2 regions of the Streptomyces sp. NPDC058877 genome follow, and region 2 is predicted to be linked to the other one. Evidence: riboswitches for the same ligand, from Rfam matches in the RefSeq annotation. Region 2 holds a riboswitch; the other holds the start of a gene.
The links. Region 2 has a riboswitch for cyclic di-AMP ahead of ACFW2Y_RS29610 (transglycosylase SLT domain-containing protein). Riboswitches for the same ligand answer to the same signal wherever they lie in the genome.
Positions count from the first base shown of each region.

Region 1: it holds a riboswitch for cyclic di-AMP, as region 2 does, so the genes downstream of both, ACFW2Y_RS28235 (M23 family metallopeptidase) here and ACFW2Y_RS29610 (transglycosylase SLT domain-containing protein) in region 2, are expected to answer to the same signal.

Region 1 covers NZ_JBHYMF010000165.1:702-4,765, reverse strand. Annotated here, with positions in the region: gene ACFW2Y_RS28245 (M16 family metallopeptidase) at 1-1,163, shown strand, start outside; gene ACFW2Y_RS28240 (M16 family metallopeptidase) at 1,160-2,557, shown strand; cyclic di-AMP (ydaO/yuaA leader) riboswitch at 2,770-2,935, shown strand; gene ACFW2Y_RS28235 (M23 family metallopeptidase) at 2,948-3,718, shown strand; gene ACFW2Y_RS28230 (GntR family transcriptional regulator) at 3,909-4,064, shown strand, end outside.
Region 2 covers NZ_JBHYMF010000187.1:4,078-8,141, reverse strand. Annotated here, with positions in the region: gene ACFW2Y_RS29620 (phosphocholine-specific phospholipase C) at 1-709, shown strand, start outside; gene ACFW2Y_RS29615 (hypothetical protein) at 771-1,373, opposite strand; cyclic di-AMP (ydaO/yuaA leader) riboswitch at 1,744-1,929, shown strand; gene ACFW2Y_RS29610 (transglycosylase SLT domain-containing protein) at 1,934-2,806, shown strand; gene ACFW2Y_RS29605 (phosphoribosyltransferase family protein) at 2,790-4,064, opposite strand, start outside.

The sequences.
Region 1 (4,064 bases), on a different contig from region 2:
ACCTCTTCGAGCACCTGATGTTCCAGGGCTCCCAGCAGGTCCAGGGGAACGGCCACTTCGAGCTGGTCCAGGGCGCCGGGGGATCGCTCAACGGCACGACCAGCTTCGAGCGCACCAACTACTTCGAAACCATGCCCGCGCACCAGCTGGAGCTCGCGCTCTGGCTGGAGGCCGACCGCATGGGTTCGCTGCTCGCCGCCCTGGACGACGAGTCCATGGAGAACCAGCGGGACGTCGTCAAGAACGAGCGCCGCCAGCGCTACGACAACGTGCCGTACGGCACCGCCTTCGAGAAGCTGACCGCCCTCGCCTACCCGGAGGGCCACCCCTACCACCACACGCCGATCGGCTCCATGGCCGACCTGGACGCGGCCACCCTGGAGGACGCGCGGAACTTCTTCCGCACCTACTACGCCCCCAACAACGCGGTCCTGTCCGTCGTCGGCGACATCGACCCGGCGCAGACCCTCGCCTGGGTCGAGAAGTACTTCGGCTCCATCCCCGCCCACGACGGCAAGCCCGAGCCGCGCCCCGGCGAACTGCCCGAGGTCATCGGCGAGCAGTTGCGCGAGGTCGTCGAGGAAGAGGTTCCCGCCCGTGCGCTGATGGCCGCCTATCGGCTGCCGCACGACGGCACGCGCGAGTGTGACGCCGCCGACCTCGCCCTGACGGTCCTGGGCGGCGGCGAGTCCTCCCGCCTGCACAACCGCCTGGTGCGCCGTGACCGTACCGCGGTGGCCGCGGGCTTCGGCCTGCTGCGGCTCGCCGGGGCGCCTTCGCTCGGCTGGCTCGACGTGAAGACCTCCGGCGGCGTCGAGGTGCCGCAGATCGAGGCGGCCGTCGACGAGGAGCTCGCCCGGTTCGCGGCGGAGGGTCCCACGTCGGAGGAGATGGAGCGTGCGCAGGCCCAGCTGGAGCGGGAGTGGCTGGACCGGCTCGGCACGGTGGCGGGCCGCGCGGACGAACTGTGCCGGTTCGCGGTGCTCTTCGGCGACCCGCAGCTCGCCCTGACCGCCGTCGACCGGGTCCTGGACGTCACCGCGGACGAGGTCCGGGCGGTCGCGGCGGCCAAGCTGCGCCCCGACAACCGTGCGGTGCTCGTCTACGAGCCCCTGGCGACCGAGCAGAGCGACAGCGACGAGGAAGAGGGAGCGGACCAGTGACCGACGCTGCCGTGTCTTTGACGAACATGGACTTCCACCCGCAGCCCCAGCCGGGCACCGCGAAGCCGTGGGCCTTCCCGGCTCCGGACCGTGCGAAGCTGGACAACGGTCTGACCGTGCTCACCTGCCACCGGCCCGGTCAGCAGGTGGTGGCGGTGGAGCTCTTCCTGCCGGCGCCGCTGGACGCCGAGCCCGCCGGTCTCGACGGCGTTGCCACGATCATGGCCCGCGCCCTGTCCGAGGGCACCGACCGGCACAGTGCGGAGGAGTTCGCGGCCGAGTTGGAGCGCTGCGGCGCCACGCTCGACGCGCACGCCGACCACCCGGGCGTGCGAGTCTCCCTGGAGGTGCCGGTCTCCCGCCTGCCCAAGGCGCTCGGCCTGCTGTCCGAGGCCCTCGTCGCGCCGGCGTTCCTGGAGACCGAGGTCGAACGCCTGGTGCGCAACCGCCTCGACGAGATCCCGCACGAGTCGGCCAACCCGTCCCGTCGCGCCGCCAAACAGCTCTACAAGGAGCTGTTTCCGGACGGTTCCCGGATGTCCCGGCCGCGCCAGGGCACCGAGGAGACGGTCGCCGCGATCGACGCCGCTGCGGTACGCGCCTTCTACGAGGCGTACGCACGGCCCGCCACGGCCACGGCCGTGGTCGTCGGTGACTTGACCGGCGTCGACCTCGACAAGGTCCTCGCCGAGTCCTTGGGCGCCTGGGTCGGTGAGCCGGCCGAGCCGCTGCCGATGCCGCCGGTCACCGCCGACGACACCGGGCGGGTCGTCATCGTGGACCGCCCCGGTGCGGTGCAGACCCAGTTGCTGATCGGCCGGATCGGTCCGGACCGGCACGACCGCGTCTGGCCGGCCCAGATCCTCGGCACCTACTGCCTGGGCGGCACCCTGACCTCGCGCCTGGACCGTGTCCTGCGCGAGGAGAAGGGCTACACGTACGGGGTGCGGGCCTTCGGGCAGGTGCTCCGCTCCGACGCCGGGGGGAACGGAGCGGCGATGCTGGCCATCAGCGGTTCCGTCGACACCCCCAACACGGGTCCGGCGCTTGAGGACCTCTGGAAGGTGCTGCGGACCCTGGCCGCGGAGGGACTCACGGACGCCGAGCGCGAGACGGCCGTGCAGAACCTCGTGGGTGTGGCACCCCTCAAGTACGAGACGGCCGCTTCGGTCGCCGGGACGCTCGCCGATCAGGTGGAGCAGCACCTCCCGGACGACTTTCAGGCCGAGTTGTACGCGCGCCTGGTCGAGACCGGCACGGTCGAGGCGACGGCAGCCGTGGTCAGTGCCTTCCCGGTGGACCGACTGGTCACCGTGCTGGTCGGTGACGCCGCTCAGATCGCGGAGCCGGTGCGGGCGCTCGGCATCGGTGAAGTGACCGTGGTGACCGGCTGATCCGTTCCGCCGACCACGGCAGAGCCCGGCAACGGAGGTCCCTGACGGCATGGTTCGTCAGGGACCTCCCGTTTGTCCGTATTGCTGGTAAGGGTGGCCTTCTGCCCTGTGGCATGTCTTACAAATAAGCGTGTCTGTTTGGTGATTGACAGACGATCCGCATAGCGTCGGTCCGGCTGTTCGTCAGTTGCACGTGCCGCAACCGCGGCATCGAACAGTCATCGCCGAGTCCCCGTCAGGCGCGAGCCTGGGGAGCCGGGGACCCACATCGAGTCCCTGGGGTGAATCGAGCGCCTTCGTCCCGGACGGAGGGGTTCGTAGGAGACCTTCCTGCTCCGAACCCGTCAGCTAACCCGGTAGGCGAGAAGGAAGGAAAGGACCAGCCACTTCATGGCGTTCACCCGTGCCACCGGGAAGCATCGTGGTTCGAGCCGGATGGCTCGCCGCAGCGTGGGCATCGCCGGTGCGGCGACGCTCGCCACCACCGGCGTCATCGGCACCCTGGCCTCCCCGGCGCTCGCCGCCGACACGGACGACCGTTCCCCCGAGGACACCGGCCTCACCCAGGTGATCACCGAGGATTCCCTCGTGGACCGGATCAACGCCCAGGCCGCCGCCCAGGAGCAGGAGGCCGTCGAGGCCATCGCCAAGGCGAAGGCCGAGGCCGAGGCCAAGCGCAAGGCCGAGGCCCGGGCCAAGGAGATCCGCCTGGAGCGCGAGCGTGCCGCCCGCGAGGCCGAGCGCCGCCGCCTGGCCTCCTTCCAGCTTCCCGTTGCCGGCTCGTACGTCTCCACCGGTTACAAGACCGGCGGCTCGCTCTGGTCCTCCGGCAGCCACTCCGGCGTCGACTTCCACGCCGCCTACGGCACCCGGGTCGTCTCCGTCGGCTCCGGCACCGTCGTCGAGGCCGGCTGGGGCGGCGCTTACGGCAACAACATCGTCATCCGGATGAACGACGGCACCTACACCCAGTACGGGCACCTCGCCTCCATCGGCGTGTACGTCGGCCAGACCGTCGAGCCGGGCCAGCAGATAGGCGTCTCGGGTTCGACCGGCAACTCGACCGGTCCCCACCTCCACTTCGAGGCGCGCACGAGCCCCGAGTACGGCTCGGACGTCAACCCGATCTCGTACCTCCGTGCCCGCGGCGTCGCGGTCTGATCCGGATCCGTCGCGCACCACGTCGCAAAAGCCCCGGCTCGTACTGAGCCGGGGTTTTTTGCTGACCAAAAGATATCCATGGATTCCGCTGGGGCATCGGAAATTCTGGCGTGCTGCAATAGAGTCGCAGATCGGACGCAGGACGGGCGTCGATCACGTTGTCTCGCGCGGACCAAGGCGGAGGTCGGACATGCGCATTCCCGCGCACTCGGTATGCACGGCGATCCGGGACGACATCGTCTCCGGTCTGTTCGAGCGGGGGAGCCGGTTGACCGAGGAACAGCTCGCCCGTCGGTACGGGGTCTCCCGCGTTCCGGTCCGTGAGGCGCTGCGCACCCTGGAGTCC
Region 2 (4,064 bases):
TTCCACGGCAAAGGTCATCGGCCAGGCCGCCTGCGCCCCGCTACCGAACCCGGCCCCCCAGAACAACGCCCTGCCCTCCCAGGAGCCCGGCACGCGCCCGGCACGCGCCCTGCCGTACCAGGCGAACGGCAACCTCGACCGCTTCGAGTTCGGCGCCGCGGGGAAGATCCTGGCCTGGTTCTCGATGACGAACCAGGGCTCGGAGGCCAAGCGGTCGGCGCACTTCTCGATCCATCCGCACCAGTACCGGGACACCGCCGCCTGGCAGTACACCGTGGACCCCGGCGACACCGCGTCCGACTACTTCAACATAGGCCTGGGGTGGGGTTCCGGTAAGTACGACATCTCCATGATGGGCCCCAACCGCTTCCTGCGCCGGTTCATCGGGGACGCCTCCAAGGCGGGCCGCGCCATCGAGGTGGCGGCCCGGTTCGCGCCCGAAGCGGGCACGGGGAAGACGGCCCTGTGGTTCAAGATGACCAACACCTCGGCCGGACCGGTCACCTTCACGATCCGCTCGAACGCCTACCGCTCGGACGGCCCGTGGACGTACACGGTGCCGGCGAACTCCAGTCGCGAGGACTTCTTCAACGCGGTCGCGTACAACGACGGCTGGTACGACTTCACGATCGTCGCCGACGTCGACGGGACGTGGTCGCGCCGCTACACCGGCCACATCGAGACCGGGGCGCCCAGCACCAGCGGCTGATTCCCCGACGCACGACCGGGCGGCGACCTCCTTGCCGCCGCCCGGCGACGGGCGGGGCGGGTCACCGGCCGGCGTGCGCGGCGCGGCGGATCGTGGCGTCGAGAAGGGCCAGTGCGTCGGCGGCGGTGCGGCCGGGGGCCCTGTTCCACGGACCGATCAGATCCAGCCACCCACGGGCCCGAAGCTCCGTCATGATCCAGGCGGCGGCCTCGTTCATGGTGTCCGCGCCGCCGTAGCCGAGGCGGTGGGCGGCGAGGAGGGCCCCGCAGACACACCGGGCACCTCGGACGTTGCGCAGTCTGTACGGAGCGTTCTGCCAGCCCCACTCCGTCAGCACCAGACGGGCATAGCCCAGGTGGACCGAGGGACGCAGCTCCACCTGGCCGATGCGGCGCCAGGCGTGGAGCCGGTCGGGCAGCACGGCGCCGATCCGGCCGGGGATGCGACGCCCGGCAGGAACCTCCTGCGGCAGGGCCGCGAGGGCATCGGCCACCAACCGTTCCACCGGCACGCTGAGCAGTTGCCGCCAGTGCGCTTCCGACGGGGCCGACTTTCCGGCGGGGGTCGCGCCGGTGACGATCTGCTGCCAGGCCGCGTCCTCGAAGAGCGCGGCGGCCTCGCGGTCAAGGTCATCGGGGGTGAGCAGCGGAGGGGAAGGGGACATCGAGGTGACTCCTAGGTCGACTGCCCCCATCTTTAATGCTGAATGTCCATTTTGCGAGTTTTGACCCTCGCAAGGAGAGGGCGCGCCGCGGCGACCTCCGGCGAGTCGGTGACATCACACCTAATTTCTGCACATTTACTCATGAATGGAATTACTTCTCATATCAGACATAAAGCATCGAGTGACGGGATTCACTCCCCACCCCATCCATTCGACGGAAGGATCCCCCCTCCCCTTGCCGCGCAAGGAAGTTCGAGATTCCGGAGAGATCATCGATCTTGAATTCGCGGAATTACTTGATCCATTTTTCGATACCCGAGAACCGCTCCCCTTGTTATCCGTTGCATTACTGGCCTACGGTCGCCTCCATTCGAGCGGATCGCCTAATCCTGCCGCCGCTCGACACACCTCCCTTTTCACCCGACGGCAGGAGCGGGGGACCCACGAATACGCCGGTCCGGTGATCCGGAACGGCTCGGGGTGTAGCCGCGTGCGCGCGGCCGGACACCTCCCGTCCGAACCCGACAGCTCACCTCGCAGGCACCGGAGAGGAATCCGTCATGCCTGCTCACGGCAAGCACCGCCGCCCCCGTCGTAGTCCCGTCTCCCGTGGCCTGGCCCTGGTGGGCACGGGCGGCGCCGCATTGACCTTGCCGCTGGTCGTGCCGGCCGCCGCCAACGCCGCTCCGGCGTCCGCGGCCCCGGAAACGGCCGCCCGGCCCTTCAGCAGCCCCGCGGCCCCGGCCGTCGCCAAGGCGGTCACCGCCCCGGCAGCCGCGCGCACCTACACCGTCGTGAGCGGTGACTCGCTTTCCCTGATCGCCCACAAGAAGGGAATCCAGGGCGGCTGGAAGAGCCTTTACCGGGCCAACAAGGGAGCCGTGGGTGACAACCCGTCACTCATTCACCCCGGTCTGAAGCTGACGATTCATAAGAATTCCGCAAAGCCCGTTGCCACACAGGGCAAGCCGAAGAAGTCCACGACGACCGAGCGCGCGAGCCGCTCCGAACGCCGCCCGGCCGCCCCCGTGGTGACCACCGGCACCGGCGCGTCCGCAGCGCAGGCCGCCCCCGCTGCGGTCAAGGCCGCTCCGGTTGCCGCCACCAACTACGCCGACAACCTCGACGGCTGGATCAGGGAGTCGCTGGCGATCATGGCCCAGCAGGGCATCCCCGGCACCTACGACGGCATCCTCCGCAACGTCATGCGCGAGTCCTCGGGAAACCCCAGGGCCATCAACCTCTGGGACTCCAATGCCGCCGCTGGCACCCCCTCGAAGGGGCTGCTGCAGGTCATCGAGCCGACCTTCCTCGCCTACCACGTGCCCGGTACGTCCATGGACCTGTTCGACCCGGTCGCCAACATCACCGCCGCCTGCAACTACGCGGCCGACCGGTACGGCTCCATCGACAACGTCAACGGGGCGTACTGACCCGCTGCCGCCGGAAGTGGTCGTCGAACCAGGAGGTGGCGAGCTCCGCCACCTCCTCCAGGGCCCCCGGCTCCTCGAAGAGGTGGCCGGCACCCCCCACCACGGTGAGCCGGTTCTCACAGCGCAGCAGTGACTGGGCCCTCCTGTTGAGGTCGAGGACCAGCGCGTCCGCGCCCCCCACCACCAGGAGCGTGGGGGCGCGCACCCGCCCCAGGCGCTCACCCGCGAGGTCCGGCCGGCCGCCGCGCGAGACGACGGCGCTCACCCGGGACTCGGGGTCGCCGGCCGCCCACAGCGCAGCCGCCGCGCCGGTGCTCGCCCCGAAGTACCCCAGGGGAAGTCCGGCCCCCTCGGGCCGCGCGGCCAGCCATTCGGTGGCCCCGGCAAGCCGCCCGGCGAGCAGTGGGGTGTCGAAGACCCTTGCCCGGTCCGTGGCCTCCGCCTCGGTCAGCAGGTCGAAGAGCAGCGTCCCTAGCCCCGCCCGGTTGAGCCCGGCGGCAACCGCCCGGTTCCGGGGGCTGTGCCGACTGCTTCCGCTGCCGTGGGCGAACAGGACGATGCCACCTGCTCCCTCGGGCACCGCGAGCCGTCCGGCGAGCGTGCGGCCGGTGACCGGGATCCACACGTCCGTGTCCTGCACGACCGGGTCGCGCGCGGCCCTGTTCCGGTCCAGGCAGGCGACGACCTCGGCGTCCGCGGTCTGTGAGAAGTCCCGGTAGAACTGCCCGATCGCGAAGAACCGGTCCGGCGTGTGCACGCTGACGGTCTCGTCGACCTCCCCGCCGAGCCGGGTCGTCCAGCCGCGCGGAGCCACCGGGACCGCGAGGACGATCCGGGCAGCGCCACGGGCGCGGACCACCCGGCAGGCCGCCAGGGCCGTGGCCCCGGTCGCCAGGCCGTCGTCGACCACCACCACCGTCCGTCCGTCGAGCGGCACGGAAGGCCGGTCGCCCCGGTAGCGGAGGGCCCGGTGGTCGAGCTCCACGTGCTCCCGTGCTTCCACGGCGGCGAGCTCGCGTTCGCTCACCCCGGCCTCGCGGAGCACCCTCTCGTTGAGCACCCGGACGCCCCCCTCCCCGAGCGCCCCCATCGCGAGCTCCGGTTGCTGGGGGACCCCGAGCTTGCGTACGAGGCAGATGTCGAGCGGCGCATCGAGGGCGTCCGCCACCTCGGCAGCCACGGGCACGCCGCCCCGCGGGAGCCCGAGGACCACGACGTCCCGGTCCTTGAGGTGGTCGAGCCGGGCGGCAAGCTGCCG